DNA from 4 places in the Nonomuraea sp. GTA35 genome. Region 3 is predicted to be linked to each of the others. Evidence: riboswitches for the same ligand, from Rfam matches in the RefSeq annotation. Region 3 holds a riboswitch; each other region holds the start of a gene.

Region 1 (7,547 bases), on a different contig from region 3:
GGCAGGCCCTCCGGCGGGACGGGGCCGCCGACCTGAGCGACCTTGATGCCCATGACCATCTTGCCGACCGTCTGGCCCTTCAGCTTGACCAGGAGGAAGTCGTAGGCCACGTAGATCAGGGTCACGACGATCGCGACGGCCAGGTAGTACAGCAACCCGAACGTCAGCCCGGACGTGAGCCCGGTGATCGAGCTGTAGGACGGGTACAGCGGGGTGAGGGCGAGCGACACCACCCACATCACGACGCCGAAGATCACACCGTCGATGATCCTCGCCACCAGGCGCTGCCACCACTCGGCCAGCGGCGCCGGCGCCCCGGGAGGCTGCACGCCGACCGGCTGGCCGTAGGGCTGCCCGTAGCCGGGCTGCTGGCCGTAGCCGCCCTGCCCGTACTGCTGCGGCTGCTGCCCGTAGCCCTGCTGGCCGTACTGCTGCTGGTCGCCGTACTGCTGCTGGCCGTAACCGGGCTGGGCGTAGCCGGGCTGGGACTGCTGCTGCTGTCCATATCCCTGCTGGCCGTAGCCCTGCTGCTGACCGTACTGGCCCTGCTGGCCGTAGTCGGGCTGCGACTGCTGCTGCTGACCGTAGTCCGGCTGGGACTGCTGCTGCTGGCCGTAAGCGGCCTGCTGACCGTAGTCGGGCTGCGACGGGGCCTGCTGACCGTACTGCGCCTGCTGGCCGTAGTCGGGCTGCGACGGGGCCTGCTGCCCGTAGGCGGCCTGCTGACCGTAGTCCGGCTGGGACTGCTGCTGCTGGCCGTAAGCGGCCTGCTGCCCGTAGCCGGGCTGCGACGGGGGCTGCTGGGCGTAGCCGGGCTGCTGGCCCGACTGCGGCTGCTGGCCGTAGCCGGGCTGCTGGCCGTAGCCCTGCTGGTCGCCGTACTGCTGCTGGCCGTAACCCGGCTGGGACTGCTGCTGCTGTCCGTAGCCCTGCTGCTGGCCGTATTGGGGCTGCTGGCCCGACTGGGGTTGCTGGCCGTAGCCCTGCTGCTGACCGTACTGCTGCTGGTCGTATTGCTGCCCGTAGCCCTGCTGCTGGCCGTAGTCGGGCTGGGACTGCTGTTGCTGGCCGTAGCCCTGCTGCTGACCGTACTGCTGCTGGTCGTATTGCTGTCCGTAGCCCTGCTGGCCGTAGCCCTGCTGCTGGCCGTGCTGGGGTTGGCCATAGCCCTGCTGCTGGCCGTAACCCTGCTGGCCGTAACCCTGCTGCTGGCCGTACTGGGGTTGCTGGCCGTAGGCGTCGTCCGCCCGGTAGCCGACCACAGTCACGTCCGGGTCGGGCTCGCCAGGGTGGCGGCCCGTGTTCTGCTGCCCGTAAGGGGTGCCGGGCGCGGAATTCTCGCCGGATTCGTCCTGCGGATACGGCGGCTGTCCGGTGCTCACCGTGTCACCTCGCTTCGAGTGCGCATGTGGCACGTGTCAGGACACATGCCTGTGCTGCCCAACGTATCGACATAGGTATCAACAATCACCTTTCCATCTGGTCAAGGTCTGCGTCACCCGATGTCAGATGGAGCAGCATGCGGGTGTTGCCCAGGGTGTTCGGTTTGACGTGTTCCAGGTCGAGGAACTCCGCCACACCCTCGTCGTACGAGGCCAGCAGCTCGGCGTAGACCTCGGGAGAGACCGGCGTGCCCTGAATCGGGCGGAAGCCGTGCCTCGCGAAGAAGTCCACCTCAAAAGTCAGACAGAATACACGTCGCAGACCCAGATCCTTCGCGTGCTGTATCAGCGCCGAGACGATCCGATGGCCGACGCCCATGCCGCGGCACTCCGGATCCACCGCCACGGTGCGGACCTCCGCGAGATCCTCCCACAGCACGTGGAGCGCACCGCAGCCGACGACCTGCCCGCCCCGCTCGGCCACCCAGAACTCCTGTACGTCCTCGTACAGGGTGACCGTGGCCTTCTCCAGGAGCCGAGGACCTGCGCCCGCGTAGGTGTCGACCAGCCGCCTGACCGTCCGGACGTCGGGCGTGCGGGCACGCCGGACCACCACCGCGGTCTCGGGCCCGGTCTCGGACGTTGCCAGTTCGGCCACCTGCTCCATGGCCCTCCAGAGTACAGATGTCATTACGGCTCAGACTTAACTCCCATCTCTGGGCCCATCCTGTTACATGTGGTGGCCATATGAGCACGCTCCCCACATCCGGCTGAAGCAGCAACGAAGGGGACATAAAGTCCGATCAGCACAGTCAGGCACGAGATCACCTTGTGACCCTTCGGTTGTGAAACCTCTATGAACTCGGCAGTTCCGGTTGAGCACGAACTCGGAGTGCATTAGTGTCCAGCGACGATGTTCCCCGCGTGTCGCGCGCGAGGAACACGCCCAATCCCCGCGAGGGGAGCCGGGGACCCACCGGCGGCGACCCCCATCGCCCGCCGCCAGGGGTGAATCCGAGTCGTTCGGTAGGGCTGCTCCGGCCCGAACCCGTCAGCTAACCCGGTAGGCGTCGAGGAAGGGAGCTTGGTTGGTGAAGCGCACGCGCAACGGCGGGGAGAAGACGGCGGGCAAGCACGCGCGCCCTCAGGAACGGCTCCGGCGATCACGCCGCCTCGGCGGTGTGGTGAGTCTCACAGTCGCGGCGCTCCTGATCGCCATTCCCGTCGGCCCGGCGTCCGCGGACCCCAAGCCTTCACTCCAGGACCTGGCCAAGCAGGTCGAGAAGATGCACAACGAGATCGAGACGCTGACCGAGGAGTACAACGGCCAGCGCGAGAAGCTCAAGACCGCCAAGAAGGCCGCCGACGCGGCGCGGAAGACGCTGGCGACCAGTGAGGCCGAGCTCGAGGCCAAGCGTACGGAGGTCGCGCTGCTGGCCCAGAACGCGTACATGACCGGCGGGCTGAACCGGATGCTGGCGTTCGCCACCGCCGGCGACCCCGACTCCTTCCTCGACCGCGCCGCCACCATGGACGTGCTGGAGCAGCAGCAGGGCGCGGAGGTCAACCAGGTCACCCAGGCCAGGGAGGCCGCCGAGCGCGCCAGGGCCGGCGCCCAGGCACGCATCGACGAGGTCCAGGAGATCGTCTCCGAGCTCGACACCAAGCGCGACAAGATCACCAAGCTGGTCACCAAGGTCGAGAGCAACCTGTTCAGGCGGGCGCTGGGCGAGGCCGGCCGTCCCGGCACGCGGGCGCAGCGCGTCAACCTGCCGATCGTTGGCAGCGGCAAGGCCGCCCAGGCCGCGCGGTGGGCGCTCACGCAGCAGCTCAAGCCGTACGTCTGGGGCGCCGAGGGCCCCAGCTCCTACGACTGCTCGGGCCTGGTCATGGCCGCCTACCAGAAGGTCGGCATCTCCCTGCCGCACTACACCGGCAGCCAGTGGACCGCCGGCAGGCACATCTCACGCGAGGAGATGCGCCCCGGCGACCTGGTGTTCTTCTACAGCGACCTGCACCACGTGGGCATCTACCTGGGCGGCGGCATGATGGTGCACGCGCCGCAGACCGGTGACGTCGTACGGATCGCCTCGATCGCCAACAGGCCGTTCGCCGGCGCGGTACGCATCGCCGACTGACCCCGGACCCCCTTCCCCTGGCCGCTCGCCGCTAGATCAGCTGGCGGCGGGCCGCCCATGCCACGGCCTCGATCGCCGTGGCGACACCGATGCGGTCGCAGATGCCACGTAGTCTCCTGCGCACTGTGCGCCCGCTGATGTCCAGCCGTCTGCCCACCCGGTCGACCGTGACCCCCTTGGCCAGCTCCGCGAGCAATGCAAGATCCGCATGGCTCAGCTCAACACCTTCAGTGAGCACATCCATCGGGAGCCCTCCCCCCCAACAGCTGACTTGGGCCTCTTCACCGGGCCGAAGTCGCTCCTCGCAGACGGTAAACGCATCCTGGAAAGGTCGTCAAGCATTACAATCGCCGCGCTTGACCAGCACTATTGACATGATCCGAAATATGTGACCTACTCGCGATATGTCGGCGCCGATCAGTCCAGGATGAGCGATCTCATGGGGCCTCCCGGTGCTCCGGATCCGGCGGCTCTGAGCCCGGCTGATGTCCTGGGTTTTGATCCGTTCGATCGGGGATTTCTGCATGATCCTTACTCCCGCTATCGGGAGCTGAGCGCGCGTGGCGCCCTCTTCCGTACGCGCGGGGGTCTGCTCGTCGCCACCACGCACGAGCTGTGCACGACCCTGCTCCGCGACCCGCGCTTCGGCCGCGGCTCCGGCAGGCAGAACGGCGCCGACCCAGGTCAGCCCGTTGCATCGTTCCTATGGCTGGATCCACCGGACCACACGAGGCTGCGTGCCCTGGTGAGCAGGGCGTTCACCCCGCGCATGATCGAACGGCTCCGCCCGCGCGTCGAGGAGATCGCCGCGTCGCTGATCCGCGCGCTGCCCGACGAGGCCGACCTCGTGTCGGGGCTCGCCTACCCGCTGCCGGTCATGGTGATCAGCGAGATGCTCGGGGTGCCTCCAGAGGACCACGAACGCTTTCGCGGCTGGAGCGAGAAGCTTGCCCGCGGCCTTGACCCGATGCTTACAGAAGGCCTCTTATCGGAAACCGGGCGGGCCAGAAGGGAGTTCGGCGACTACTTCCGCGAGCTCGCCGCGATCAGGCGGGAGCGGCCCGGTGACGACCTCCTGAGCGCGCTGACAGGCGTGCGGGAGCTCACCGAGGCCGAGCTCCTGGCCACCTGTGTGCTCCTGCTCGTGGCCGGCCACGAGACGACCGTCAACCTCATCGCCAACGGCGTCCTGGCCCTGCTCCGGCACGGGCTGCTGGCGCAGGCGGCGCGGCGGCCCAGGGAAGTGGTGGAGGAGGTGCTCCGGTACGACCCGCCGGTGCAGCTCACCGTCAGGGTCGCGCTGGAGGACGTGTCGCTGGGCGGGACGCCGGTGCCGAAGGGCACGCCGGTGATGGCCGTGATAGGCGCGGCCAATCGTGACCCGGCGGTCTTTCCCGATCCTGGCCGCTTCGACGTGACCCGCTCGCCGGAGCGGCACCTCGCCTTCGGGCTGGGGATCCACTTCTGCCTCGGGGCCACGCTGGCGCGGATGGAGGGCGAGATCGCGCTGTCGGCCCTCGCCTCGGCGGCGCCCCGGCTGGAGCTGGCCGAGCCCGCGCCGCCGTACAAGGAGAACGTGGTGCTGCGCGGGCTCGCCTCGCTGCCGGTGCGGCTGCGGCGCTCCTGACCGGCCTATTGGGTGGGCTTGACGAGCGGGAACAGGATGGTCTCGCGGATGTTCCTGCCGGTGAAGGCCATGATCAGCCGGTCGATGCCCGCGCCCATGCCTCCGGTGGGCGGCATGGCGTACTCCAGCGCCTGGAGGAAGTCCTCGTCGAGCTGCATGGCCTCCGGGTCGCCCCCGGCGGCCAGCATGGACTGCTCCACGAGGCGGCGGCGCTGGTCGATCGGGTCGTTGAGCTCCGAGAAGGCGGTGCCCAGCTCGGTGCCGAAGCCGATCAGGTCCCACTTCTCGGTCAGCAGCGGGTTGTCGCGGTGCACGCGGGCCAGCGGGGAGGTCTCCAGCGGGTAGTCCATGACGAACGTGGGCTGGATCAGCGTGTGCTCCACCAGCTCCTCGAACAGCTCCTGGACGAGCTTGCCCGGGCCCCACTTCGGATCCCAGTGGATCTCGCGCCGGTCGGCGATCTTGCGCAGCTCCTCCAGGGTGGTGGAGGTGGTGATCTCCTCGCCCACCGCCTCGGAGACCAGGTGGTAGAGCGGGATGCGGGGCCACTGCGCACCGCCGAGGTCGACCTCCGCGCCGTCGTGCACGACCACCGTGCCGTCCAGCGCGGCCAGGGCGGCACGCTGGATCATTCGCTGGGTCAGGTCGGCCATGTCGTGGTAATCGAGGTACGTCCCGTAGGCCTCGATCATCGTGAACTCGGGGTTGTGCGTGGAGTCCGCGCCCTCGTTGCGGAAGGTCCGGCTGATCTCGAAGACCTTCTCGATGCCGCCCACCACGAGCCGCTTGAGGTAGAGCTCGATCGCGATGCGAAGGTAGAGCTCCATGTCGTAGGCGTTGATGTGGGTCTTGAACGGCCGGGCCGCGGCGCCGCCGTGGATCGGCTGCAACATCGGCGTCTCGACCTCGAGGTAACCCTCCTCGTGCCAGAAGTCGCGCACCGCGCGCACCGTGGCACTGCGCAGCCGGGCCATCTTCCTGGCCTCGTCGTTGACGATGAGGTCGACGTAACGCTGGCGGACCCGCGCCTCGGGGTCGGTGAGGCCGATGTGCTTCTCCGGCAGCGGGCGCAGGCACTTGGCGGTGATCTGCCAGCTGTCGGCGAGGATGGACAGCTCGCCGCGGCGGGAGGTGATCACCTCGCCGATCACGCCGACGTGGTCACCCAGGTCGACGTCGCGCTTCCAGCTCGCCAGCGACTCCTCGCCCACCTTGTCGAGCGAGATCATCACCTGCAGATCGGCGCCGCCGTCGCGGATCGTGGCGAAGCAGAGCTTGCCGCCCACGCGGTTGAGCATGACGCGCCCGACCACGGCGACCTGGTCGCCGGTCGCGGTGTCGGGCTCCAGGCCCTGGTATTTCTCCCTGACCTCGGCGTTGGTCGCCGTGCGTGGGAAATTCACCGGGTAAGGATCGACGCCCTCGCTGCGAAGGCGGTCGAGCTTCTCCCTCCGGATGCGCATCTGCTCGGGAAGTTCGTCGCTCACAACAACAAAGAGTAGGGGATATGGCGAACTGCAAGGGCTCGTCGGCCCCCTGCAGGGTCGCTGAAGGAGCGCTGCAAGAGCCCCGGTTTACAACTTCCTTACGAGCTCGGGGGGGAGCCGGTAGGGAACCGGCCCATGGGGAGCTCGAGGAGACAAAGATGTTCAAGAAGATCGCGACCGGTCTCGCCGCTGTCGCCGCGACCACCGCTGTGGCCCTGTCGCTGCCGGCTTCGGCCCAGGCGAGCTCGTACGACTACTCCGAGGACTGGGGCCCCGCCTACGCCAAGCACGGCCTGGCCAAGGCGCAGGGCTGGGTCGGCGTCGACTGGGACCACCACGGCGACTCGAACGTGGTCAAGGTCAGGGGCAAGCTGTTCGATCTGGACGACCGCAGCTACGAAGAGGGCGGCAAGTGCGCGTACGTCCAGTTCCAGGCCAGCGACTTCGACCACGAATGGTCCCCGGTCTACGCCAAGAAGTACTGCGGCTACCCCGGCTACAAGAAGTTCGGCTTCCAGGAGCACGACGTCTACAGCCTGCGGGCGAAGGTCTGCCAGATCAGCCCGCACGGGGGTTACCCGAAGAAGTGCGGTCCCTGGGAGTACCTCTACACCGCCGAGGGCGAGTGACCTAGAAAAGGGAACGGCCCCCGCGTCGCGCGGGGGCCGTTTCCTTTCTCATGAGGCGTTGCGGTGGTAGACCAGCCGGAGCCCGATGAGGGTGAGCCACGGCTCGTGCACGTCGATCGAGCGCGACTCGCCCACCACCAGGGCGGCGTGCCCGCCGGTGGCCACGACGGTGACCTCGTCGGGATCGTCGGCCAGTTCCGCCGCCATGCGCTCGACGATGCCGTCCACCTGGCCGGCGAAACCGTAGATGATGCCCGCCTGCAGCGCCTCGACGGTGTTCTTGG
Region 2 (7,547 bases), on a different contig from region 3:
GCGGCATCACCCTGCGCCAGGTGTCCTTCACCTACCCCGGCACCAGCCGCCAGGTCCTGCACGACCTCGACCTGCACCTGCCCGCGGGCGCCACGGTCGCCCTGGTCGGATCGCACGGCTCGGGCAAGACCACCCTGGCCAAGCTCCTGTGCGCCCTCTACCACCCCGACCGGGGCGAGATCCTGGCGGACGGCGTCCCCCTCCACGTCCTGACACCCCGGGCGTGGCGGCAGCGCATCAGCGCCGTCTTCCAGGACCTGGCGCGCTTCGAGCTGGCCGCCGCCGAGACGGTCGGCGTGGGTGACCTGCCTCGCCTCGGCGACCGGCGCGCCGTGGCGGCGGCCCTGGCCAGCGCGGGCGCCACCGGCCTGGTCGCGGCCCTGCCCGACGGCCTGTCCACCGAGCTGGGCGACACCTTCGAGCGCGGCCACCGCCTGTCGGGTGGGCAGTGGCAGCAGCTCGCCCTGGCACGCGCCTCGATGCGCCGCTCCCCGCTCCTCCTCGTCCTGGACGAGCCCACGGCCTCGCTCGACGCGCCGGCGGAGAGCGCCGTCTTCGCCCGCTACGCCGAGGCCGCCCGCCGTCACCCCGGCGCCGTCACCCTCCTGATCACCCACCGCTTCCCCACGGTGCGGACGGCGGACCTGATCGTCGTCCTCGACGCCGGCCGCGTCGTCCAGCAGGGCACCCACGCCGACCTCGTCGCCCGTCCCGGCCCGTACGCCGACCTGTACACCATCCAGCGCGACGCGTTCACCACCTGAGCAGCCGCCCATTGCGGCCATCTGAGCGGCCACCTGAGCGGGCGTCAGAGCGGCCGTCCGGATGGTCGTCAGGCGGGCGGCTTGTGGCGCTGGTAGTGGCGGGCGACGCGGACCCGGTTCCCGCAGCGCGCGGCCGAGCACCAGCGGCGGCGCGGATGGGCGGGCAGGAACACCATCACGCAGTCGTCCGCCTCGCACTCGCGCACCCTGGTGACGGCCGGATCGGCCAGCAGCTCGGCGGCGGCCTCCGCCAGCCACGCCGCCAGCCGCTCCCCGGCCGAGCCGGTGACGCGGCGGCGGGCCGCGGTGACGGCCTGGCCGTTCCAGGACAGCTCGGTGACGGCGGGCGCGGCGCGCTGGGCGCGGTTGAGCGCTCCCAGATCGGCCGCCAGGGGCTCATCGCCGCGCCGTGCCCGGTCGAGGGCACGGGCGACATGCTCGCGGACCCGCCGCACGGCGATCACGTCGGCCTCGGTCAGGACCTCAGGCAGGGGGAGCCGGTCAGCCTGGAGCCGTAGCCAGGCCCGCAGCTCCGCGGGCGTGGTCAGCAGATCACCACCGGCCGTCCGGGTATTGACCAGGTCCAGAGCCAGCGGCTCCCCGGTCAGCGGACCGAGCTCACTCATACATCTAATGGTACATCCGCCTCTTGACCCATTAGACGCCCGGCCGCTATACCTAATGCATCAACTGCGCCAGAAGGAATTAGAAATGCTTGCCTCGATCGCCCGCGTCAGCCACCGCCACCTCGACGTCGACGGCGTCCGCGTCTTCTACCGCGAGTCGCACCCCGACCGTGCCGACGCCCCCGTGCTGCTGCTCCTGCACGGTTTCCCGTCCGCCTCGCACCAGTTCCGCCGCCTCATGGACACCCTCGGCGCCCGCTACCGGCTGATCGCCCCGGACTATCCCGGCTTCGGCCACACGCAGGCGCCGCCCGGCTTCACCTACAGCTTCGACCGGCTCGCCGACGTCACCGAAGGGTTCGTGCGGCGGCTCGGTCTGACACGCTTCGTGATGTACATGTTCGACTTCGGCGCGCCTGTCGGCTTCCGCCTGGCCGAGCGGCACCCGGAGTGGATCGCGGGGCTCGTGGTCCAGAACGGCAACGCCTACCGCGAGGGCCTGTCCGACGCGGCCCGCGACTTCGTCGCGCTGCGCCCCGAAACACCGGGCGCCGAGCGGACGATCCGCGACCTGCTCACCCTGGACGGCACCCGCGGCCAGTACGAGACCGGCGTCCCCGACCCCGCCGTGATCGCCCCGGACGGCTGGACGCTCGACCAGCACTTCCTCGACCTGCCGGGGCGCAAGGAGGCCCAGGTAGCGCTGGCCTTCGACTACCACTCCAACGTGGCGCGGTACGAGATCTGGCAGGCGTGGCTGCGCGCCCACACCCCGCCCACGCTCATCGCGTGGGGCCGCGACGACCCGTTCTTCCCCGAACCCGGCGCCCGTGCCTACCTGCGGGATGTGGCCGGCGCCGAGCTCCACCTGTTCCCCACCGGGCACTTCGCGCTGGAGACTCACCTGGCGGAGATCGCGCCGCTCATCGCCGCCTTCCTCGACCGGACGTGGGGCCGGTCGTCCGGTTCGCGTGGCTGAACGGCCCGTCAGCCCAGGTCCAGGCTGACCTCCCTGACGGAACCGTCGGGCCGGTAGGTGAACATCCTGGGCTCGCCCATCCGCGCAACGACGGCCTCGAACTCCGCGCGCCGCTCCTCCGGCGTCGGCCCGTCCGGGTCGATGACGGTGAAGCCGAGCAGCTCCACGGCCTCCGCGTCCACGTCGCGCCGGGCTCGACCGAGCCTTCGACGGTGAAGCCGAGCAGCTCGCGCAGCGCGTCCTCGCCCAGCTCCAGCGGGCAGCGGGTACGGGCCCTCGTCCGGCCGGCCGGGCGTGGACGGGACCGGATGTTCGCCGTTCCAGTAGGGCAGCTCGAACGGGTACGGCTCGCCGATGTCCTCGATGATGCCGTTGCCCGGGGACAGGCTGAGCGAGCGGACGAGGCGGCCGTCCTCCCAGACGGCGAAGGCGAGCCAGTCGACGACGCTGTGCATGGCGTGCAGCACGAGCCTGCGGCCCCTGCCCCGCCTCGACGAGGTGGGCGGGGAGCCGCGACGGATTGTCGATCATAAAGTGCGCGCAGCAGATGAGCTCGGCGCCGGGGAAGCTGGTGGCGTAGGCGAGGTCGCCGGTCTTGGCTCCCATGCGGGCTCCCGGGGGTGAGGGAAGCGGATGAAGAGGCAAGGTAGCGAGCCGGTCCGACAGAACCCCGGAACGCGACGAGCGCGCGTCCCCTCGGTGGGGACGCGCGCTCGTCGCGTCACATGGAAGGCAAAGAGCGATCTCTCGGCCTGGAACGTTCCGTCAGGAGGCGTACTGCGGGTAGCCGTAGCCGACGACCTGCGACTTCGGACGGATGCGCTCCTCGACCCGGCCGTTGCCGGTGTTGCCCTCGATCGTCGAGATGGTGCCGTTCTGGTTGTCCTTCACGACGAACCCGACGTGCTGGATGTCGCTCAGGCTCTTGCCGCCGTCCCAGGCGAAGAACACGACGGCGCCGGGCTTGGCGACGGTGCCCCAGCGGTCGTTGGCGGCGAACCACTTGGCGTGGGCGACGGTGTAGGCGTCCCAGCCGACCTGCGGGCGGGCGCCGGTCTGCTCGCCGACCCAGGAGACGAACATCGAGCACCAGGCGGCGTTCAGGTACGCGGCGCGGTTGCCGCCGTCGCGGGCGACGGTCTCGGCGGCGCGCTGGGAGCCGGCGTACCACTGCTGGAACTTGGTGCCGCCGCCGGCGGCGTTCTCCGAGGTGCCGACCTGAGCCCTGGCCATGGCCAGGACCTGGGCGGCAGTGACGTTGATCTTGGTCTCGGCGCGGTCGTCCGCCGCGCCGGCCTTGTGGGCGGCGATGGCGGTGTCAGGGTGCCTGGCGGCGGTGGCCGCGGCGACGCCCGTGGCGGTGTCGGCGTTGGCCGTCATGGCGTTGACGCCGAGGGCCGAGGCGATGACGGTGGCGCCGAGGGCGGCGCGGGCGATGTTGCTCTTCGAGACAGCGGTAATGCGGTGCTTGGCCATCGAGGGAGGTGCTCCTTGCTTCCATGCCGCTTACCGGGTTAGCTGACGGGCTCGGGCGTGGAAGCTGCCCTACGGCACCGGAGTGCCGATTCGCCCCAAAGACATGGGTCCCCGGTTCCGCCCTGAGGCGGATTCAGCGGTCGCAGGACGATCCTGCGATGTGTCGTGCGATGGTCTGACATAGCCGGACAAACCGGGCGTATGCCTCAAGATGCCCCATAAGGTAATACATGAGGCAAGAGGATTACAAATCCATAAAAGCCCAGCTAGGCAAACTGCCTGCGAGCGTCGGCCAGAAGCCCCAGCATGGCAAGGGATTCGTCAAGCGGCATGATCGAGGATTCGGTCCTGCCTTCGGCCGTGGCGGCGCGGACTTCGCGAAGCTCTCCGGCGTATCCGTTGTCCGCCGGATCGAGCACATGCTCTTCCGGCTCCATGGAGGGCCCGGTGAGAACGATCCGCTGCGGAGCCCAGAACGGCGCCTGGAGGTCCGCCCGCATCCGAGTACCTACAACACAGGCCGTGTTCGGGTAATTCCCGAGCAATGAGGTCGCCACGAGAGCGTGTCTGCCGCCGGGGTAGAGCAATACGCCGGCCGCCTCCGCATCCACCCCGCTCGGGGCCAGGGAGCCCGTGATGCGCAGGTCAGCGGGCATGCCCAGGAGGAGCTGGGCCAGCCCGAACGGGTAGATCCCCAGGTCGAGCAGGGCCCCGCCGCCCAGCTCCGGCGCCCACAGCCGGTGGGCCGGGTCGTAGGGCGCCGCGAAGCCGAACGACGCCTGCACCGAGCGCAGCTCGCCGAAGCGGGGATCGCCCGCGATGCGCTGGACCAGCGGGTTGAACCGCATCCACATGGCTTCCATGAGGAACACGCCCGCCTCGCGCGCCAGGCGCACCATCTTCTCCGCGTCGTCCACGGTGGCCGCCAGCGGCTTCTCGCAGAGCACGGCTTTACCTGCGGCGATGGCCAGCTCGGCGACCTGCAGGTGCTGCGCGTGCGGGGTGGCCACGTAGATCGCGTCCACCCCCGGGTCGGCGCACAGCTGCTCGTAGGAGCCGTACGCCGACTCGGCCTCCAGCGTGGCGGCCAGGGCCTGCGCCCGGGCCAGGCTCCGCGATCCGACGGCTGCCACCCGCATGCCGGGCTCGGCCGCGATGGCGGCCCCGACCGTACGCGCGATGCCGCCGGTCGCCGCAATTCCCCAAGTGAAATCTCGCACGCGGAGATGTTATAGGGGAGGTAAAGGAAGGGTTATGGGGGGATATGTCATTAATGGCGGGATGCCACAAATGTCACGCCAGTCACTTTACGTCATGTTGAACGTGTCGGGGTCCGGCCCGAGCCGCTGCCCCTTGTTCAGGGCGCCGATGGCCGACATGTCCTCGGTGTCGAGGATGAAATCGAACACGCCGATGTTCTCCTTGATCCGCGCGGGCGTGACGGACTTCGGGATCACCACGTTCCCGAGCTGCAGATGCCAGCGCAGCACGATCTGCGCGGGCGTCCTGCCGTACTTCTCCGACAGCACCGCCAGCGCCGGGTCCGACAGCAGCCCCTTGCCCTGCCCCAGCGGGCTCCAGGCCTCGGTCAGGATGCCGTTGGCCTCGTGGAAGGCCCGCATCTGGCGCTGCTGCAGGTACGGGTGGAGCTCGATCTGGTTGATGGAGGGCGTGATGCCGGTCTCGTCCATGAGCCGGGTGAGCGTGTCCACCGTGAAGTTGGAGACCCCGATGGCCCTGACCCGGCCGTCACGGTAGATCTTCTCCATCGCCTTCCACGCCTGCACGTACCTGTCCTGCTGCGGCACCGGCCAGTGGATCAGGAAGAGGTCTATGTGGTCCAGGCCCAGCCTGGCCAGGCTCTCGTCGAAGGCGGCCTCGGCGCGGCCGTGGTCGCCGTTCCACAGCTTCGTGGTCACGAACACCTTCTCGCGCGGCAGCCCGCTCCCGCGCACGGCCCGCCCCACGCCCTCCTCGTTGCCGTAGGCGGCGGCGGTGTCGACGTGCCGGTAGCCGGCCTGGAGTGCGGTGGCGACCGCCTGCTCGGCCTCCTCGGCCGGGACCTGCCAGACGCCGTACCCGAGCTGCGGGATCTGCACGCCGTCGGTGTTGAGCATGAGCGAATTCATACCCTCCATTGTTCACGCCGCGTTTCTGAGGGCTTAAGGCGGTGGGGCTAGCTTGAAGCGGTCGTTAACGCGCCATCACCCCGCTGGGAGGGCAACGAGTGGTCGAACAGGCGTCGGCCTGGGTGGAGTCCCCGCTCCAGATGCTGTGCGCCGTCGAGGCCCACCACGCCGGGCTTCTCGGCCCCGAGACGGCTGTCGTGCCCCGGGCGGGGCTGCGCCCGCTGAAGGCCACGCGCCGCGAGCTGCGCTCCCTGGGGCTGCCCGACGGGCTGGTGCTGGCCGAGCCGCGCGAGCGCATGCCCAGGCGCGTGCAGGCCGTCGGGGACGCCTTCTCCGGCAAGGTGCAGCTGCGCTGGCTCACCTCCATGCCGGGCCGCATCGTCATCGTCGACGACGGGCTGGCCACGCTGCGGCTGCTCGAACTGCTCGCCGCGGGCCCGTACCGGCCGCTGCTGCGCGCCCGCGCCAACCGCACCAGGCTGCGCGCCGCGCTCGGCCTGGCGGCGGCGCTGCGGCTGCGCCTGAGCAAGGTGTCCGTCTTCACCGCCCTGAGCGTGGACGACAAGCTGGAGGCGGCCGTCCGCCGGGCGGGCGTCGACCTCGTCCGCCACGACTTCGCCTGGCTGCGGGCCCAGCCGCCCAGCGCCGAGGGCCCCGCCGAACGCACGGTCGTGCTCGGCACCTCCCTAGTGCGCAACGGCCTCGTGCACCGCGACCACTACCTGCGCTGGCTGACCGACCTGGCCGCGCGCGAGCCGCTGGCGTACTACCCGCACCGCCGCGAGGACCCCGTGGACGTCGCCCTGATCCGGGAGCGCCCCGGCATCACCGTCCACGACGCCGGCGCGCCCGCCGAGCTGACGCTGCGCGGCCTGGACCCGGGCCAGCGCGTGCTCAGCCTTCCCTCGACCGCGATCACCTCGCTGCGGGTGCTGCTCAGCCCGCGCGGCGTCGCCGTCGAGCCCGTGGACGTTCCCGATGACTGGTGGACCAGCAGGGCGGCCCCCGCCCTGCGATCGCATTTGACCGGAGTGTCCAGTTGAAAGTGTTGGCGGTCGCCGACTCCGACTCGTATCTGAAATGGGCGGCCTGCCTGCTCGGTGACCTGCCTGCGGGCTGCGTGACGGAGCTGGCCGTGGTGCGCACGCCGATCGCCCCCTCGCCGGAGCAGATCGCCGCGGCGGTCAACGGCCGGGCGGGCGGCCCGCCGCCCGTGCTGTCCGCGCGGTCCGTGCGGCGGCTGGCCGAGCGGACCAGGCCCGACGTGATCGTCGTGGCCTGCACGGGCCCCGTGGTGGACGTGCTGGTGGCAGAGGTGCTGAACGACCTGCGGCCGCGGCCGGTGTTCGTCAGCGGGCTGCCCGGCATCTCGGTGCCGGCGACGGAGAAGGCGTGGCTGTTCCGCAGCGGCTGCGACCTGTTCGTGGTGCACAGCGAGCGGGAGGTGGCCGAGTTCTCCGAGATCGCCTCCAGGCTCGGCGGGGGAGGGGCGGTGGGCCTGGCCCGGCTGCCGTTCCTGCGGCCCGAGCCGGCCGCGCGGGGCGGCAACCGGGTGGTGTTCGCCACGCAGGCC
Region 3 (7,547 bases):
ACCAGAGCATCACCAGGACCCGATGGCTGATGATCAAGCTCGGATTCACCGGCCTGGTCGCCACGGCCGCCGCCGGCGTCAGCGGCCTGGCGGTGACGTGGTGGGCAGGGCCGCTGGACCAGTCCGCCCCCGAGGGGTTCGCGCTCATGGACCCCCTGGTGTTCAGCGCGCGCGGGATCGCCCCCCTCGGGTACGCGGCCTTCGCCTTCGCCCTCGGCGTGACCGTGGGCATGCTGGTACGCCGCACCCTGCCCGCGATGGCGCTGACCCTGGTCGTCTTCGCCGCCGTCCAGATCACCATGCCCCTCCTGGCCAGGCCCCATCTGATCCCGCCGGTCACGGCCACCTTCGAGCTCGGCAGGGAGAACATCGACGGGCTGGGCATCAGCCGCGAGGGCGTCTTCTCGGTGAACCTCACAGCGGCGATCCCCGGGCGCACGGGCTCCTGGGTCCTGTCCAGCGATCTCGTCGACCCGTCAGGGCGCAAGATCGCCGCCAGCGGCGAGATGGGCGTCGTCCCGGTCTCGACCACGTCGGGGCCCTGCGCGCTGTCGGGAGCCGGACCGCAGGGCGGCAGCGCGTGCATGGTCGAGATCAACCGCCTCGGCTACCGCCAGCAGGCGACCTACCAGCCCCTCGAACGCTTCTGGCCGCTGCAGTGGATCGAGACCGGCATCTACGCGCTGCTCACCCTCGGCCTCACCTGGTCGTCCTTCTGGTGGATCAGGAGGCGCCTGTCATGACCGTCATCAGGACGGTGACAGCCGGGCTCGCCCTCCTCCTGGCGGCGGCCTGCACGGCACCCTCGCCGCCACGCCCCCAGGCGAGCACCGCCGCCGGTACGGTCTGCGCGAGCCCCCAGGGGGCTCCCGGGGCGGAGACGGCCACCACGATCGACGTCATCGAGCAGGCCTACCTCTGCCTGCTCACCCACTACTACAGCGGCGCCACACTCGACGCCCGCACGCTGCTCACCTCGGGATTCGTCGCCCTGACCCAGGAGCTCAACCGCAACGGCCGCGACGTGCCCGAGGCCACCATGCCGGCGCTGACCGGCGACAGGAAGGCCGACTGGGCCGCCTTCGAGGCCGTCTACAGGAAGATCACCGACCAGGTCCCCGACCTGCGCGACAGGCTGGCGGTCGTCACCCTCGAAGCCGTCGTGGCCAGTCTCGGAGACAACCACGCCCGCTGGGCGCACGGCGCGAGGCGGCACCCCGACCACTACGACGGCGACGGCTACGGCCTGGGCCTCGAGGCGAACATCAACGGCCCCCAGGTGGACGGCAACCCGGGCGCCGCCGTCCCGCCGCTGTTCGTCACCGCCGTGCAGGGCGGCGCGGCGCAGGCCGCAGGGGTGCGCCCGGGCGACGTCATCGAGTCGATCAACGGCTCGGCGCCCTTCATCGACGGCGAGCCCACGCCCGCGATCGCCGCCCTCTACCCCGGTTACCCGGAAGCGCGCCCGGTGCGGCTCGGGCTGCTGCGGGAGAGCACCGGCCGCCGCTGGACCGTGACGCTCGAACCGGGCCTCTACCAGCGGGACCTCGCCGCCCTGCAGGTGGTGCGGTCGAAGCTGCTGGACGACGACATCGCCTACGTACGGCTGTCCGGGTTCGCCCCCGACTCCGCGAAGCGGGCGCTCAACGCGATCGCCCGGATGCGCGAGGGCAGGACGCTCACCGGCGTCGTGCTGGACCTGCGCGGCAACGGCGGCGGCATCCCCGCGGAGGCGGTGCGGCTGGTGAGCGCGTTCGTCCACGGCAAGGTCACCGGGTACCAGTGCGCCGTGGACGGCACGTGCGAGGCCTTCCGCACCGACGACACCGTCGAGCTGCTGGGGCTGCCGCTGGCCGTGCTGATCGACCGCAGTTGCGCCTCGGCGTGCGAGCACGTCAGCTCCGCGGTGAAGGACCTGCGGATCGGCCACCTGGTCGGCACCAGGACGGCCGGCGTCATCTCCGGGCCCGCGCAGCCGTACCTGCTGGCCGACAACACCGTGCTGAGCTTCCCCGCCAAGCACCACCTCGGCCCGAACCGCGAGGTGGTGGACCGGATCGGCGTGCCGCCCGACCACCACGTGTCCCCGACCCCGCGTGACGCGGCGGCGGGGCGCGACCCCGCCCTGGCCCACGCCCTGACCCTGCTGCACGAGTGAGGGAACATGAGACCGATAGCGGTGGCGCTCGCCGGGCTGGCCGTCCTCGCGGCATCCGCCTGCACCGCGCCCACCCCGCCCAGACCAGCCGCCGTGTCACCCCCGCCGTCCGGCCCCGCCACCCTGCCCGCGCCCACGGGTGATCACCCGGTCGGCACCACTGTGCTGCACCTGAAGGACACCTCCCGGCCCGACCCCTGGAACCTGGACGCCGACGCCAGGGAACTGAAGGTCACGCTGTGGTACCCGGCGAAGCGGCGGGACGGGCAGCGGGCGCCGTACATGTCGGCCGAGGAGTCGCAGCTCCTGCTGAAGGGGGTCAGGAGCGCGGCCGTCCCGTCGGACACGCTCAGCAGGACGCGGACGAACGCCGTCGCCGGTGCCGAGCCCGCCGGGCGGGAGCTGCCGCTGGTGGTGCTCTCGCCCGGTTTCACCAAGCCGGTCAGCACGCTCACGTCCCTGGCCGAGGACCTGGCCAGCCGCGGGTACGTGGTGGCCGGCATCGACCACCCCTACGAGAGCTACGCCACGACCCTGGCCGACGGGACGGTCGCGGGGTGCCTGGCGTGCGACAGCGACGCGGACACGGGCTTCGGCACGGGCGTGGTGGCGGGCCGGGCGGCGGACGTCTCGTTCGTGCTCGACCAGCTCCCGTCGAAGTGGGACGGCTCCGCGGTGCTCGACCGCTCCAGGATCGCGATGGCGGGGCAGTCGATCGGCGGGGCCAGCGCCCTGGCGGCCATGGTGCGTGACCCCCGGATCCGCGCGGGGATCAACCTGGACGGCACCACGTACGCCCGGATCCCGAAGAGCGGGTTCTCCCGGCCGTTCCTGTTCGTGGGCGCGCCGGAGCACGTCCCCGGCGGCCGGGACCCCTCGTGGGAGCGTGACTGGAAGCTGCTGACCGGGTGGAAACGCTGGATCGTGGTGACGGGCGCGGATCACCAGTCCTTCACCGACGGCCCGCTGCTGCAGGGCTCCCTCGGCATCACGCCCGCCTACGGCGCCCTGCCCGCGCAGCGCTCCGCCGAGCTCACCCGCACGTACGTGGCGGCCTTCCTCGACCAGCACCTGAAGGCGCAGCGGCGGCCGCTCCTGGACAAGCCGTCATCGCGCTACCCCGAGGTGAGGTTCTGCCCTTCGGCGTGCGGGTGATCCCACGGGCCGTGGAGTGCATCCAGGGCCCTGGCCCTGGCGGCGTACGCGGTGGTGTGCGCGTTCGCCGCTATCCGCTGGTTCCGCCGGGAATAGAATCCTGCCGGGAGAGGGAGCCGTGAGCAGGAAGATTCCGCAACAGCCGCCGTTCCTTCTGGTCAACGTGGTGCCGTACGCGCTGCTGGTGCTCCTCGTCGCGATCCTGGTGATCATGGCGGACGGGGTGGACGGCTCCTTGCTCGTCGACCTCGGCCTGTGCGGGCTGGCGGCCGCGTGGATGCTCGGCATGTTCACCCTGCGTCCCGGCTGGTGGGGCCGGCCACGGATCATGGGAGTGTTCGTCGCGGGGCTGCTCGTGCTCACCGCGGTCCTCGTGGCCCGCCAACCCGCCTTCGGGCTCTTCACCCCTGCCGCCTACATCTACTCCTTCACGGTCCTGCGCTGGCCGTGGCGGCTGCTGGGCGTGGCCGGCGCAGCGGTCCTGGCCGGCACGGCGCAGGCGTCCGGCATCCCCAAGACGGACGCGTTCGGCGTGGCGATGCTGGTGACCATCGTCGCCTTCAACATCGTCATGATGTGCGCCTGCGCCTGGGTCCTGCGGGTCGCCGAGAGGGAGGAGGAGCGGCGCGAGCAGACCCTCGAGGAACTGAGCCGGACGAACCGGCTGCTGGAGGCGTCGCTCGCCGAGAACGCCGGCCTGCACGCCCAGCTGCTCGCCCGGGCCAGGGAGGCGGGCGTGCTCGACGAGCGCCGGCGGATGGCCCGCGAGATCCATGACACCCTGGCGCAGGGCCTGACCGGCATCATCGCGCAGCTCCAGGCGGCCGAGCAGATGCACGAGGTCCCGGCGCCGTGGCGCCGGCCCTTCGACGCCGTCAAGAACCTGGCGAGGGAGAGCCTGGCCGAGGCGCGGCGCTCGGTCGACGCGCTCCGGCCCGAGCCGCTGCGGACCGCGCGCCTGAGCGACGCGCTCGCCGACGTCGCCGGCCGGTGGTCGAAGCTGCACGGGCTGCCCGTGCACGTCACGACGACCGGCACGGTACGGCCGATGACACCGGAGGCCGAGTTCGCGCTGCTGCGCACGGCACAGGAGGCACTGGCCAACGTGGCCAAGCACGCGCACGCGACCAGGGTCGGGGTGACCCTGTCCTACCTGGAGCACGAGGTCGCGCTGGACGTACGCGACGACGGCAGGGGCTTCGAACCAGCGGGACTCGAAGCCGGCACGGCCATGCCACGGCAGCCGTCCGGCGGCGGCTTCGGCCTGACCATCATGCGCCAGCGCGTCGAAGGACTGTCCGGTACCTTGCAGATCGAGTCCGAGCCGGGCCTGGGCACCGGGATCTCCGCCCGCGTCCCCACTCCGCCGACCGGGAGCCACGCATGATCGACCACACGGCCGAGACGCCGATCCGACTGCTGATCGCGGACGACCACCCCGTTGTCAGGGACGGGCTGAGCAGCATGTTCGCCTCCGCGCCCGGGTTCGAGGTGGTGGGCGAGGCCGCGGACGGCGCCGCGGCCGTACGGCTCGCCCAGGAGGCCGGGCCCGACGTGATCCTGATGGACCTGCGCATGCCCGGCATGGACGGGCTCACCGCGATCAAGGAGCTGACCAGGCTCGGCGTCACGGCGCGCGTGCTGGTGCTGACCACCTACGACACCGACAGCCACGTCCTTCCGGCGATCGAGGCGGGCGCCACCGGCTACCTGCTCAAGGACTCTCCCCGGGAGGACCTGCTGCGAGGCGCGCGGGCCGCCGCCAAGGGCGACAGCGTGCTGTCCCCTTCGGTGGCGGCACGGCTGATGAACCGGGTCAGGACACCCGCGCCGCAACTGCTCAGCCGGCGTGAGCTGGAGGTGCTCGAACTCGTGGCGGCGGGGAACACCAACCGTGAGGCGGCCGCCCGGCTGTTCATCACCGAGGCCACGGTCAAGAGCCACCTGCTGAACATCTACGCCAAGCTCGGCGTGGGCGACCGCGCCGCAGCCGTCACCGAGGCGTTCAACCGGGGGCTGCTCGTCCCGCGAGCGCCCGGGCGGCCCTGACCCCTTCGGCTCGCTAGTTCATCGAGATGTGCACGTGGTCGAAGTGGTTCTCGGTGACGCTGCCGCGGTCGGACATGGCGCGCCAGCCGGACCCCTGGTTGATCCGCTGCTTCCAGATCACGTACTTGATGCCCAGCCTGCCCTGGTTCTTGATCGCCCAGGCCGCGATCCGGTCGCCGAGCGCACTGTTCACGGCCGTGGGCATCGCGCCGCCCGCGCTCATCATGAAGTCGCAGGCCCGGCCGAGCGGGTGCTCGCCGCTGGAGCCCGAGCGGAAGCAGCCCACCGCGTACGGCAGCGAGAAGTTCTTCTCCACCTGGGTCTTCATCAGCCGCGTACGGGAGGTGATGTTGTCGGTGCCCGTGGGCAGCTCGGGCGCCCAGGTGCCGTTGGCGTTGCGGCCCGTGCCGTACGGAATGAGGTCTTCGAGCTTGTCCTTGATGTCCTCGATGACGTCCTCGGCCTCGTCGCGCTGCTCGTCCACCTCGGCCGCGTCCGACTTGATCCTGGCCGCCAGCGCGGCGGCCTCCTCGCTGGCCTTCTTCTTGTCGTCGCGGGCCTTGGCCACGATCGCGACGAGCGCCTGCTGCTCTGCCGTGAGCTGTTCGAGCAGGGCGGCGCTGTCGGCGTCCGTCGGGAGCATGAAGCCCGGCAGCGAGGAGGGGTCGCCGTTCTGGTAGCGCAGGCGGGCGATGTCGGCGACCCGCTGCTCGGCGCCGGCCAGTGTCTGCTCGGCGGCGGCCAGCTTGGCGGCGGCCGTCTTGGCGGCCTCCTGGGCCTTGGCCAGCTCGACGCGCTTGAGGTTGTACTGCTCGATGAGCTTGTCGACCTTGCTGTTGAGCTGCTTGAGCTGGGTACGGAGCTCGGCTTCCGTCGGTTTGGGCGCCGCCGAGGCGGGGGCCGCCGACAGGGCGACGGCGGTGGCGGTGATGAGGCCGATGGCAAGGATCGCGGGGGACGAAGCCGCCACGTGGATGTTTCCTCTCCCTCTGCCGGCCGGGTTAGCTGACGGGTTCGGGCATGGGAGGTGCGATTCCCTACCGCCGTAGCGGATTCACCCCAGGTGCGGTTTGGGTCCCCGGCTCCCGGGCGAGGCGCCCGGGATTAGGCATGCTGCGGCCGTTACGGCCGGTGCATATGGGGATATTAGTGGTAGATCACGAGTAATGCGACCTTAACTAGAAATCCATTAGTGATCTATCTGTGATCGAATCATGCGTGCCGCCTCTTCCGGCAGCACGTCGTTCACGAAGGCGCCCATCGCGGACTCCGATCCTGCCAGGAACTTGAGCTTGTTCGGCGCCCGCCTGATGCTGAACAGCTCCAGATGCAGGTACGCCAGCTCCCTGCCCTCCCGCACCGGCGCCTGGTGCCAGGCCGCGATGTACGGCATCGTCATGTCGAACAGCCCGTCGAACGCCCGCAGCACCGAGGTGTACAGCGGCGCGAACGCCGCCCGCTCCTCCTCGGTGAGCGCCGCCAGGTCGGGCACCTGCCGGTGCGGGTAGAGGTGCACCTCGAACGGCCAGCGCGCGGCGGCCGGCACGAAGGCCGTCCACAGCTCGTTGGCGGCCACCACCCGGGTCCGCGCCTCCCGCTCGGCGGCCAGCACGTCGGCGAACAGGTTGCCCTTGGTGTAACGCCCGGCGGCGGCGAGCTGCAGCTTGGTCCTGGGCGTCACGTACGGGTAGGCGTAGATCTGGCCGTGCGGGTGGGCCAGCGTGATGCCGATCTCCTCGCCCCGGTTCTCGAAGCAGAACACCTGCTCCACGCCCTCGATCTGGGACAGCTCGGCCGTACGGTCGGCCCACGCCTCCATGACCAGCTCCACCTGGGAGTCGGAGAGCCTGGAGAAGGAGGAGGAGTGGTCGGAGGTGAAGCACACCACCTCGCACCGCCCCACAGCCGGACGGACCTCGCTCAGTCCACCCGGCTCCCCATAAGTCCCGATATTGGTGGAGAAAGAGGGGAATCGGTTCTCGAACACGACCACGTCGTAGTCGTAGGAAGGGATCTCCGACGAGCGTGTGTCCGACGACGGGCACAGCGGGCACTCGGCCGTGCCACCGGTCGGCAGGAACGTGCGCGTCTGCCGGTGCCCGGCGATCGCGATCCACTCCTCCGTCAGCGGGTCGTACCGCAGCTCGGAGGCCACCGGGCGGGGTTCCAGGGTCCGGCGGTCGAT
Region 4 (7,547 bases), on a different contig from region 3:
GCGCGGCACCCCTCGACACGGTGGCCATCGCGCCCGTGGCGTAGGCGGCGGGAACCGCCCCCGACAGGACAGGCGTGGGCCCGGTGCGTGTCGTGGTCATGAAGTGCTGGAGATCGTCGATGGGCACGGCCGCGGCGGCTGGTCCGGCCGCGTCGATGACGATCTCGCGCACCCCGGTGACGCGCTGGATGTCCAGGATGGTGTCGGCGTCGCAGGCCGACAGGGAATGGCTGCCGCGGTGTCTGGCATAGGTCGCTGGGCTGGTGTATCCGAGCAGGACCCGGTCACCGGCCTGTGTCGTCCCCAGGACGACGGAACGATCTGGTCGCACTGCCACCAGGACTCCACCGTCGGCAAGAGCGCCCAGCAGGCGATGGGGCGTGCCATGCTGTGCGAGCACGTCGGCAAGCGCAGGATTCCCGATGCTCATATGACGAACCATAGGTAGTCGGCCACGGCTTATCAGGCTAATGGCGAATAAATCTCCCGATCAAGACAAAGATGTGAGCGGAGTGGATGAGTTTGCCGCGAGCTGGGTACGCCGGGTTCCGTCTCACATGCTGGCCCCTCGTGAATACGTTCACAAGCTGCGGATACACTCTGTGGGACCGCTGGGGGGTTCCGTGGACGGTGACCCCCCTCCGCCGTGCCTTAAGGATGCACAGACGTGAACAAGCCCGTCGTTCTGGTCGCAGAGGAGCTGTCCGAGGCTGGCCTCGCCGTACTCGGTGCTGATTTCGAGGTCCGCCACACCGACGGCGCCGACCGTTCCCAGTTCCTGCCCGCTCTCGCCGACGTGGACGCGCTCATCGTGCGCTCCGCCACCCAGGTCGACGCCGAGGCGATCGCCGCGGCCCCCAAGCTGCGCGTGGTCGCCCGCGCCGGTGTCGGGCTCGACAACGTCGACGTCGAGGCGGCCACCAAGGCCGGTGTCATGGTCGTGAACGCCCCGACCTCCAACATCACCAGCGCCGCCGAGCAGACGATCGCCCTCATCCTGGCCAGCGCGCGCAACACGGCCCAGGCCCACGCCGCGCTGAAGAACGGCGAGTGGAAGCGGTCGAAGTACACCGGTGTCGAGCTCGACGAGAAGGTCATCGGCATCCTCGGCCTGGGCAAGATCGGCCAGCTCGTGGCGCAGCGCCTGCAGCCGTTCGGCGTCGAGCTGATCGCCTACGACCCCTACCTGCCGCCGGCCCGCGCCGCGCAGATGGGCGTCAAGCTGCTCAGCCTCGAAGAGGTGCTCAAGCAGGCCGACTTCCTCACCGTGCACCTGCCCAAGTCCAAGGAGACGATCGGGCTCATCGGTGACAAGGAGCTGCACCAGGTCAAGCCGAGCGTCCGCATCGTCAACGTGGCCCGCGGCGGCATCGTGGACGAGAGCGCGCTCTACTCGGCGATCAAGGAGGGCCGGGTCGCGGGAGCCGGCCTGGACGTCTTCTCCAAGGAGCCGTGCACCGACAGCCCGCTGTTCGAGCTGGACCAGGTCGTCGTCACGCCGCACCTCGGCGCCTCCACGCACGAGGCCCAGGAGAAGGCCGGCACCCAGGTCGCGCGGAGCGTGAAGCTGGCGCTGGCGGGCGAGTTCGTGCCGGACGCGGTCAACGTCCAGGGCGGCGCCGTGGCCGAGGACGTCAAGCCGGGCCTGCCGCTGGCCGAGAAGCTCGGCCGCGTCTTCACCGCGCTGGCCGGCGAGGTGGCCACCAAGCTCGACGTCGAGGTGCGCGGCGAGATCGCCGCCCAGGACGTGCGGGTGATCGAGCTGGCCGCGCTCAAGGGCGTCTTCGCCGACGTGGTCGAGGAGCAGGTCACCTACGTCAACGCGCCGCTGCTGGCCAAGGACCGCGGCATCACCGTCGAGCTGGTCACCAGCTCCGAGAGCCCCGACTGGCGCAACGTGGTGACCGTGCGCGGCGTGCTCGCCGACGGCCGCACCGTGTCGGTCTCCGGCACGCTCTCCGGCCCCCGGCAGATCACCAAGATCGTCGAGGTCAACGGCTACGAGATGGAGATCGAGCCGACGGCCCACCTGTGCTTCTACACCTACACCGACCGCCCCGGCATCGTCGGCGTGGTGGGCAGGCTCCTGGGCGAGCACAGCATCAACATCGCCTCGATGCAGGTGGCCCGTGACGTCAAGGGCGGCAAGGCGCTCATCGCGCTGACCGTCGACTCCGCCATCCCCGCCGAGGTCGTCGAGCAGATCGGGTCCGAGATCGGCGCCGAGAGCGGCCGCTCGGTGGACCTGGAGGACTGACCTCCCGGATCTCGCGCAGGGCCGTCACCCGTCCGGGTGGCGGCCCTTTGCGTCTCAGCATGCAAGATACTAGGACTTCCGAGCAGATCCTCGGGTACTGTGGCTGCTAATGCGCCAGGTGTTCGTACTCATTGCCTGCCGCGGCGGGGCCTGTTAGGGCAGGTCGACGACCCGCCGCGGAGTGCGGCGTTGTGTCGGCCAGTAAGTCCCATTCGTCCGGTCCGTGACCCGGACCACGAGATCAGGCCCGGTCGGATTCGCGACCGGAGTCCGGCTTCCCACTGGAACGCGTCCGCGAAATGAGCTGAGTCACATGTACGACATGTACGCCTGGAACCGCACCGAAGAGCAGCAGGACGAGGCCGCCGAGGCCCTGCAGACCGCGCTGGACCGCCGCGACAACGGCGGCGCCCCTCAGAATTCGAGCCGGTAGAAGACGGCTGTCCGCCGTAGCGCGGGCACGAGCTTGATGACCGAGGCCACCGTCCGGTGCACGGCCGACAGGCGATCGAAGCCGTCGATGTCGAACGCGCTCACCACCTCCAGGCAGCGCAGCCCCGGATGGATGGCCCGCAGCGCGGCGGGGCCGTCGATCGCCCAGTGCATCGTGGCCCCGGCCTTCCGCACGGGTTTGTTGAGCCGCTGCAGCCGCAGCCCGAGCGGGCTCAGGGCGTCGAAGACGAACCCGCCGCCCGGGAAGCGGTCCACGATCGCCCGCAGCAGCGCGGGGCCTTCGCTCCGGTCGAGGTAGTAGAGCAGGCCCTCCGCGACGACCAGCGCGGGAGCGTCCGCGGGCACCCGCTCCAGCCAGCCCAGGTCGGTGACCGAGGTGCCGATCAGGTCGTGGCCCGGCCGCTCGGGGAACAGCCGCCGGCGCAGCTCGACGACCTCCGGATAGTCCACGTCGTACCAGCGCACGGACGGCGGCGGGTCCATCCGGTACACCCGGGTGTCGAGCCCGCAGCCCAGGTGCAACACGGTCGCCCCGGGACGGGCGCCGAGGAACTCGCCCGCCCACCTGTCGATGAAGCGTGCCCGCAGTGCCACGGCCCTGGCCATCCTGGCGTCGAGCCCGGTCTCGCGGAAGTCGTGGTCGATCCGCTCGATCGCCTCCGCCGCCATCCGGTCGCCGAGTATCGGGTGCGGGGAGGTCGCGTCGAGCGCTCTGCCGTACAGGGTGGCCAGGAGCGTCGCCTTCTCCCCGGTCAGGTGCACCTTCTCGGATGACATATCCGACACGCTACGCCCGTGGTACCAACACCTGCCCTTCTGGATACGAAGAGTGTTGATAGCGTCGCTATACGTGTTCATCCATGCAGGAGGTTCCCCCATGCGCGCTTCCCTGAGCGTGATCCGTCGCGCCGCGACCGTAGCCCTGCCCGCTCTGACCGTCGCGGCGCTGCTCGCCGTCCCCGCCCACGCGCAGGAGTCCTACCTGCGCATCACCACCTACCACGGCGGCAGCACCACGCAGTGGTTCCTGACCTGCCGTCCGGAAGGCGGCGTCCACCCCGACCCCGTCGCCGCCTGCGACAGGCTGGACGAGTTCGGCGGCGACCTGGACCGGATCAGGTACCGGCCGGACGTGCCCTGCCCGAAGATCTTCGACCCGGTGCACGTCGAGATCCGGGGCGACTATCGGGGCGAGCCGAAGGACTTCGCCGACGACTACCCGAACCCGTGCTTCGTGGCGCACCTCGCCGCCCCGATCGTGCCCTGACCGCCTGCTGAGGAGGACGAGCGGCCCCGCGGGGGAAAGCGGGGCCGCTCGGGCTTCTCAGAGGGTGGCGGTCACGTCGGCGGGCACGGTTTCGCGGCGCTGTTCGAGCTGTTCGGCCCACTGGCGCACGCCCTTGGGGTCCGGCCGGACAGCGCCGACGAAGGCCTGCCTGCGCCAGTGGGAGAGCTTCTCCTCCTTCACCACGTCGCCCGACCGCGGCGCGTGCACCATGTGGCCGGGCTTGGAGATCATCCCGACGTGGCCCAGGTTGCTGAAGAACACCAGGTCGCCGGGTCTTAGATCGTTCCAGGAGATCTTCCTGGAGAAGGCCCCGTACTGCTCGCGGGCCGTTCTCGGCAGGTCGATCCCCGCCTTCTCGTACGCCCGGAGCATGAGCCCCGAGCAGTCGTACCCTCGATCGCTGGTTCCGCCCCAGACGTACGGGATGCCGCGCTTGTCCATGGCGTAGTCGAGGGCGATCTTCCAGGCGGGTCTGGGCGCCTGGGCCTGCCTGATGCGCCGGATCTCGGCGCCGGTGAGGGTGGTGGTGTCCTTGTCGGTGGCGGACCGGGCGGCGACCTCGTCGCCGGTGGCCGCCTGGGCGGCGGGGGTGGCCAGGATGAGTCCGGCAGAAGCTGCTGCCAGGACGATGGCGGTGCGAGACAGAGCACTGTCCTTCCATACGGCCGACCGGGTTAGCTGACGGGCTCGGGCCTGGAAGACAGCCCTACGGCGCTGACCGCCGATTCGCCCCTGGGGGAAAGTGGGTCCCCGGCTCCACGCAGCGGCTGCGTGGATTAGGCTCGACGGACTCTAACGAAACGGTCAAAAGGTCGCAATCCCCCCAAACCGGACGTCCGGAAAATGAGATGGTGTGTTCGTCAGACGAGACGAGCCGGTATGGTTGCCGTCATGGAGTCGCGTAACATCCGCCTGGCCGTCATCCCTGGGGATGGCATCGGCACCGAGGTCGTCGCCGAAGGGCTCAAGGTCCTGGAGGCAGTAGGCACGAAGATCGAGCCCACGCACTACGACCTGGGGGCCGCACGCTACCACCGTACCGGCGAGACTCTCCCCGACTCGGTGCTCGACGAGCTGCGCGGCTACGACGCGATCCTGCTCGGCGCCATCGGCGACCCCAGCGTGCCGCCCGGCATCCTCGAGCGCGACCTCCTGCTGCGACTCCGCTTCGCCTTCGACCACTACGTCAACCTGCGGCCGGTCAAGCTGTTCCCCGGCGTGGCGACCCCCCTGGCCGGCACGCCGACGGAGAACATCGACATGATCGTCGTGCGTGAGGGCACCGAGGGCCTCTACGCCGGCACGGGCGGCGTCATGCGGCGCGGCACGCCGCACGAGATCGCCACCCAGGAGTCGCTCAACACCGCCCACGGCGTCGAGCGCGTGGTGCGTTACGCGTTCGAGAAGGCCAAGACCCGGCCGCGCAGGAAGCTGACCCTCGTCCACAAGACGAACGTGCTCACCTTCGCCGGCGACCTGTGGCAGCGCACGGTCAACCGCGTGGCCGAGGAGTACCCGGAGGTCAGCACCGACTACTGCCACATCGACGCGGCCTCGATGTTCTTCGTGACCCAGCCCGAGCGCTTCGACGTGGTCGTCACCGACAACCTGTTCGGCGACATCATCACCGACCTCGGCGCGGCCATCGCCGGCGGCATCGGCCTGGCGGCCAGCGGCAACATCAACCCGGAGGGCGCGGCGCCCAGCATGTTCGAGCCGGTGCACGGCAGCGCCCCCGACATCGCCGGCCAGGGCAAGGCCGACCCCACCGCGACCATCCTGTCCGTCTCCATGCTCCTCGACCACCTCGGCCTGCACGACGAGGCGGCCAGGGTCGAGCGGGCGGTCGCCGACGACATCGCCGAGCGCGGGGCAAGCCGCAGCACCAGCGAGATCGGCGACGACATCACCGCGCGAGTATCCGGCTAGGACCGCCTAGCCCCGTACGCGCCTGGCGGTCCGAGGAGGACTGCCGGGCGCGTTTTCGTGTACCCAGGCCACGGCGGTAATCGGGCCAACCCCCCATCAACCGCTTGCCATCCCATATAGCGAGACAATAGGAAGTACGGACCGCCCCCGGGAGCGCGACAGCTCCCGGAGGGGTGACCGGATTCCGGTAGATTTCGGTAGACCGTAGAGAGAAGGACCGCCGTCATGACCATCGCTCAGAAGCTCAGCTTCGACGTGCAGCTATCCGACCACGCTCGCACCGCAGCCGAGCGGGAGCAGGTACTGGCGAACCCCGGATTCGGGCAGACGTTCACCGATCACATGATCTCGATCGACTACACCGAGGGCGAGGGCTGGCACGACGCCAGGCTCATGCCGTACGGTCCGCTCTCGCTCGACCCCGCCACCTCGGTCTTCCACTACGCGCAGGAGCTGTTCGAGGGCCTGAAGGCCTACCGGCAGATCGGCGGCTCGATCGTCACCTTCCGCCCGTACGCCAACGCCGGCCGCTTCAACCGCTCGGCCGCGCGCATGGCCATGCCCGAGCTGCCGGAGGAGACGTTCGTCGAGTCGCTGGAGCTGCTCGTCCAGACCGACAAGGAGTGGGTGCCCACCACCGAGGGGCACAGCCTCTACCTGCGCCCCTTCATGATCGCCACCCAGGCGGGGCTCGGGGTCAACTACCCGTCGAAGACCTACAAGTACATGGTCATCGCCTCGCCGGCGGCCTCGTACTTCACCGGTGGCGTCAAGCCCGTCTCCGTCTGGCTGTCCACCGAGTACACCCGCGCCGCCCCCGGCGGCACCGGCTTCGCCAAGTGCGGCGGCAACTACGCCGCGGCGTTCGTGGCGCAGCGGCAGGCGGTGGAGAACGGCTGCGACCAGGTCGTGTGGCTGGACGCGCAGGAGCACCGGTACGTCGAGGAGATGGGCGGGATGAACCTGTTCTTCGTCTTCGGCGACAAGCTCGTCACGCCCGCCCTCACCGGCACCCTGCTGCCCGGCATCACCCGCGAGTCGATCCTGGAGCTGGCCGGCGACCTGGGGCTGGAGACGGAGGAGCGGCTCATCACGGTGGACGAGTGGCAGGAGGCGAGCGCGTCCGGCGACCTCACCGAGGTGTTCGCGTGCGGCACGGCGGCCGTGGTGACGCCGGTCGGCACGGTCAAGGGCGCCGACCGCTCCTGGACCGTGGCCGACGGCACGCCGGGCCCGGTGACGATGCGGGTGCGCGAGGAGCTCGTCGGCATCCAGTACGGCGCCCGCCCCGACACCCACAACTGGATCCACAAGATCGGCTGAACCGGCCGGTGGTGAGCCCTCCCGGCAGGGCTCACCACCATTCCCCGGTATTCAGCGACAATTCCCACGGCGCCGGCAGGAACAGCGGCTCGGTGAGCGTCGCGACCGTTTCCCGGCCGTATGCGCGGCCACCCGGCTCGCTGAAGAGCCGCACCGTCCGCTGCGCCGGATCGACCACCAGATAAAGCGGCACCCCGGCCGGCGAGTAACTGCGCGGCTTGACGTAGAAGTCGTCGTAGGAACTGCCCGAAGAAACGATGTCGACGAGCAGCAGCGTCGAATCCCCGTGCACCGCGT

The links. Region 3 has a riboswitch for cyclic di-AMP ahead of ACBJ32_RS44530 (coiled-coil domain-containing protein). Riboswitches for the same ligand answer to the same signal wherever they lie in the genome.
Region 1: linked by a shared signal. The riboswitch ahead of ACBJ32_RS35935 (NlpC/P60 family protein) and the one ahead of ACBJ32_RS44530 (coiled-coil domain-containing protein) in region 3 are both predicted to bind cyclic di-AMP.
Region 2: linked by a shared signal. The riboswitch ahead of ACBJ32_RS09645 (CHAP domain-containing protein) and the one ahead of ACBJ32_RS44530 (coiled-coil domain-containing protein) in region 3 are both predicted to bind cyclic di-AMP.
Region 4: linked by a shared signal. The riboswitch ahead of ACBJ32_RS28300 (C40 family peptidase) and the one ahead of ACBJ32_RS44530 (coiled-coil domain-containing protein) in region 3 are both predicted to bind cyclic di-AMP.

What each region holds. Positions count from the first base shown of each region.
Region 1 is NZ_JBGNUV010000009.1:339,432-346,978, forward strand. It holds gene ACBJ32_RS35925 (RDD family protein) at 1-1,382, opposite strand, end outside; gene ACBJ32_RS35930 (amino-acid N-acetyltransferase) at 1,468-2,049, opposite strand; cyclic di-AMP (ydaO/yuaA leader) riboswitch at 2,316-2,467, shown strand; gene ACBJ32_RS35935 (NlpC/P60 family protein) at 2,474-3,520, shown strand; gene ACBJ32_RS35940 (LuxR C-terminal-related transcriptional regulator) at 3,552-3,764, opposite strand; gene ACBJ32_RS35945 (cytochrome P450) at 4,266-5,147, shown strand; gene lysX (bifunctional lysylphosphatidylglycerol synthetase/lysine--tRNA ligase LysX) at 5,153-6,634, opposite strand; gene ACBJ32_RS35955 (hypothetical protein) at 6,793-7,263, shown strand; gene ACBJ32_RS35960 (type III pantothenate kinase) at 7,312-7,547, opposite strand, start outside.
Region 2 is NZ_JBGNUV010000002.1:652,106-659,652, reverse strand. It holds gene ACBJ32_RS09670 (ATP-binding cassette domain-containing protein) at 1-764, shown strand, start outside; gene ACBJ32_RS09665 (CGNR zinc finger domain-containing protein) at 833-1,390, opposite strand; gene ACBJ32_RS09660 (alpha/beta fold hydrolase) at 1,476-2,369, shown strand; gene ACBJ32_RS09655 (hypothetical protein) at 2,378-2,890, opposite strand; partial or broken gene ACBJ32_RS09650 (hypothetical protein) at 2,886-2,975, opposite strand; gene ACBJ32_RS09645 (CHAP domain-containing protein) at 3,135-3,845, opposite strand; cyclic di-AMP (ydaO/yuaA leader) riboswitch at 3,858-3,994, opposite strand; gene ACBJ32_RS09640 (Gfo/Idh/MocA family oxidoreductase) at 4,112-5,065, opposite strand; gene ACBJ32_RS09635 (aldo/keto reductase) at 5,153-5,974, opposite strand; gene ACBJ32_RS09630 (hypothetical protein) at 6,073-7,017, shown strand; gene ACBJ32_RS09625 (DUF6716 putative glycosyltransferase) at 7,020-7,547, shown strand, end outside.
Region 3 is NZ_JBGNUV010000013.1:370,592-378,138, forward strand. It holds gene ACBJ32_RS44505 (ABC transporter permease) at 1-743, shown strand, start outside; gene ACBJ32_RS44510 (S41 family peptidase) at 740-2,158, shown strand; gene ACBJ32_RS44515 (alpha/beta hydrolase family protein) at 2,165-3,313, shown strand; gene ACBJ32_RS44520 (sensor histidine kinase) at 3,432-4,700, shown strand; gene ACBJ32_RS44525 (response regulator) at 4,697-5,362, shown strand; gene ACBJ32_RS44530 (coiled-coil domain-containing protein) at 5,376-6,332, opposite strand; cyclic di-AMP (ydaO/yuaA leader) riboswitch at 6,339-6,483, opposite strand; gene galT (galactose-1-phosphate uridylyltransferase) at 6,552-7,547, opposite strand, start outside.
Region 4 is NZ_JBGNUV010000006.1:360,892-368,438, reverse strand. It holds gene ACBJ32_RS28320 (hypothetical protein) at 1-337, opposite strand, end outside; gene serA (phosphoglycerate dehydrogenase) at 668-2,257, shown strand; gene ACBJ32_RS28310 (class I SAM-dependent methyltransferase) at 2,672-3,487, opposite strand; gene ACBJ32_RS28305 (SSI family serine proteinase inhibitor) at 3,588-3,977, shown strand; gene ACBJ32_RS28300 (C40 family peptidase) at 4,035-4,439, opposite strand; cyclic di-AMP (ydaO/yuaA leader) riboswitch at 4,647-4,791, opposite strand; gene ACBJ32_RS28295 (3-isopropylmalate dehydrogenase) at 4,890-5,927, shown strand; gene ACBJ32_RS28290 (branched-chain amino acid aminotransferase) at 6,153-7,250, shown strand; gene ACBJ32_RS28285 (Uma2 family endonuclease) at 7,282-7,547, opposite strand, start outside.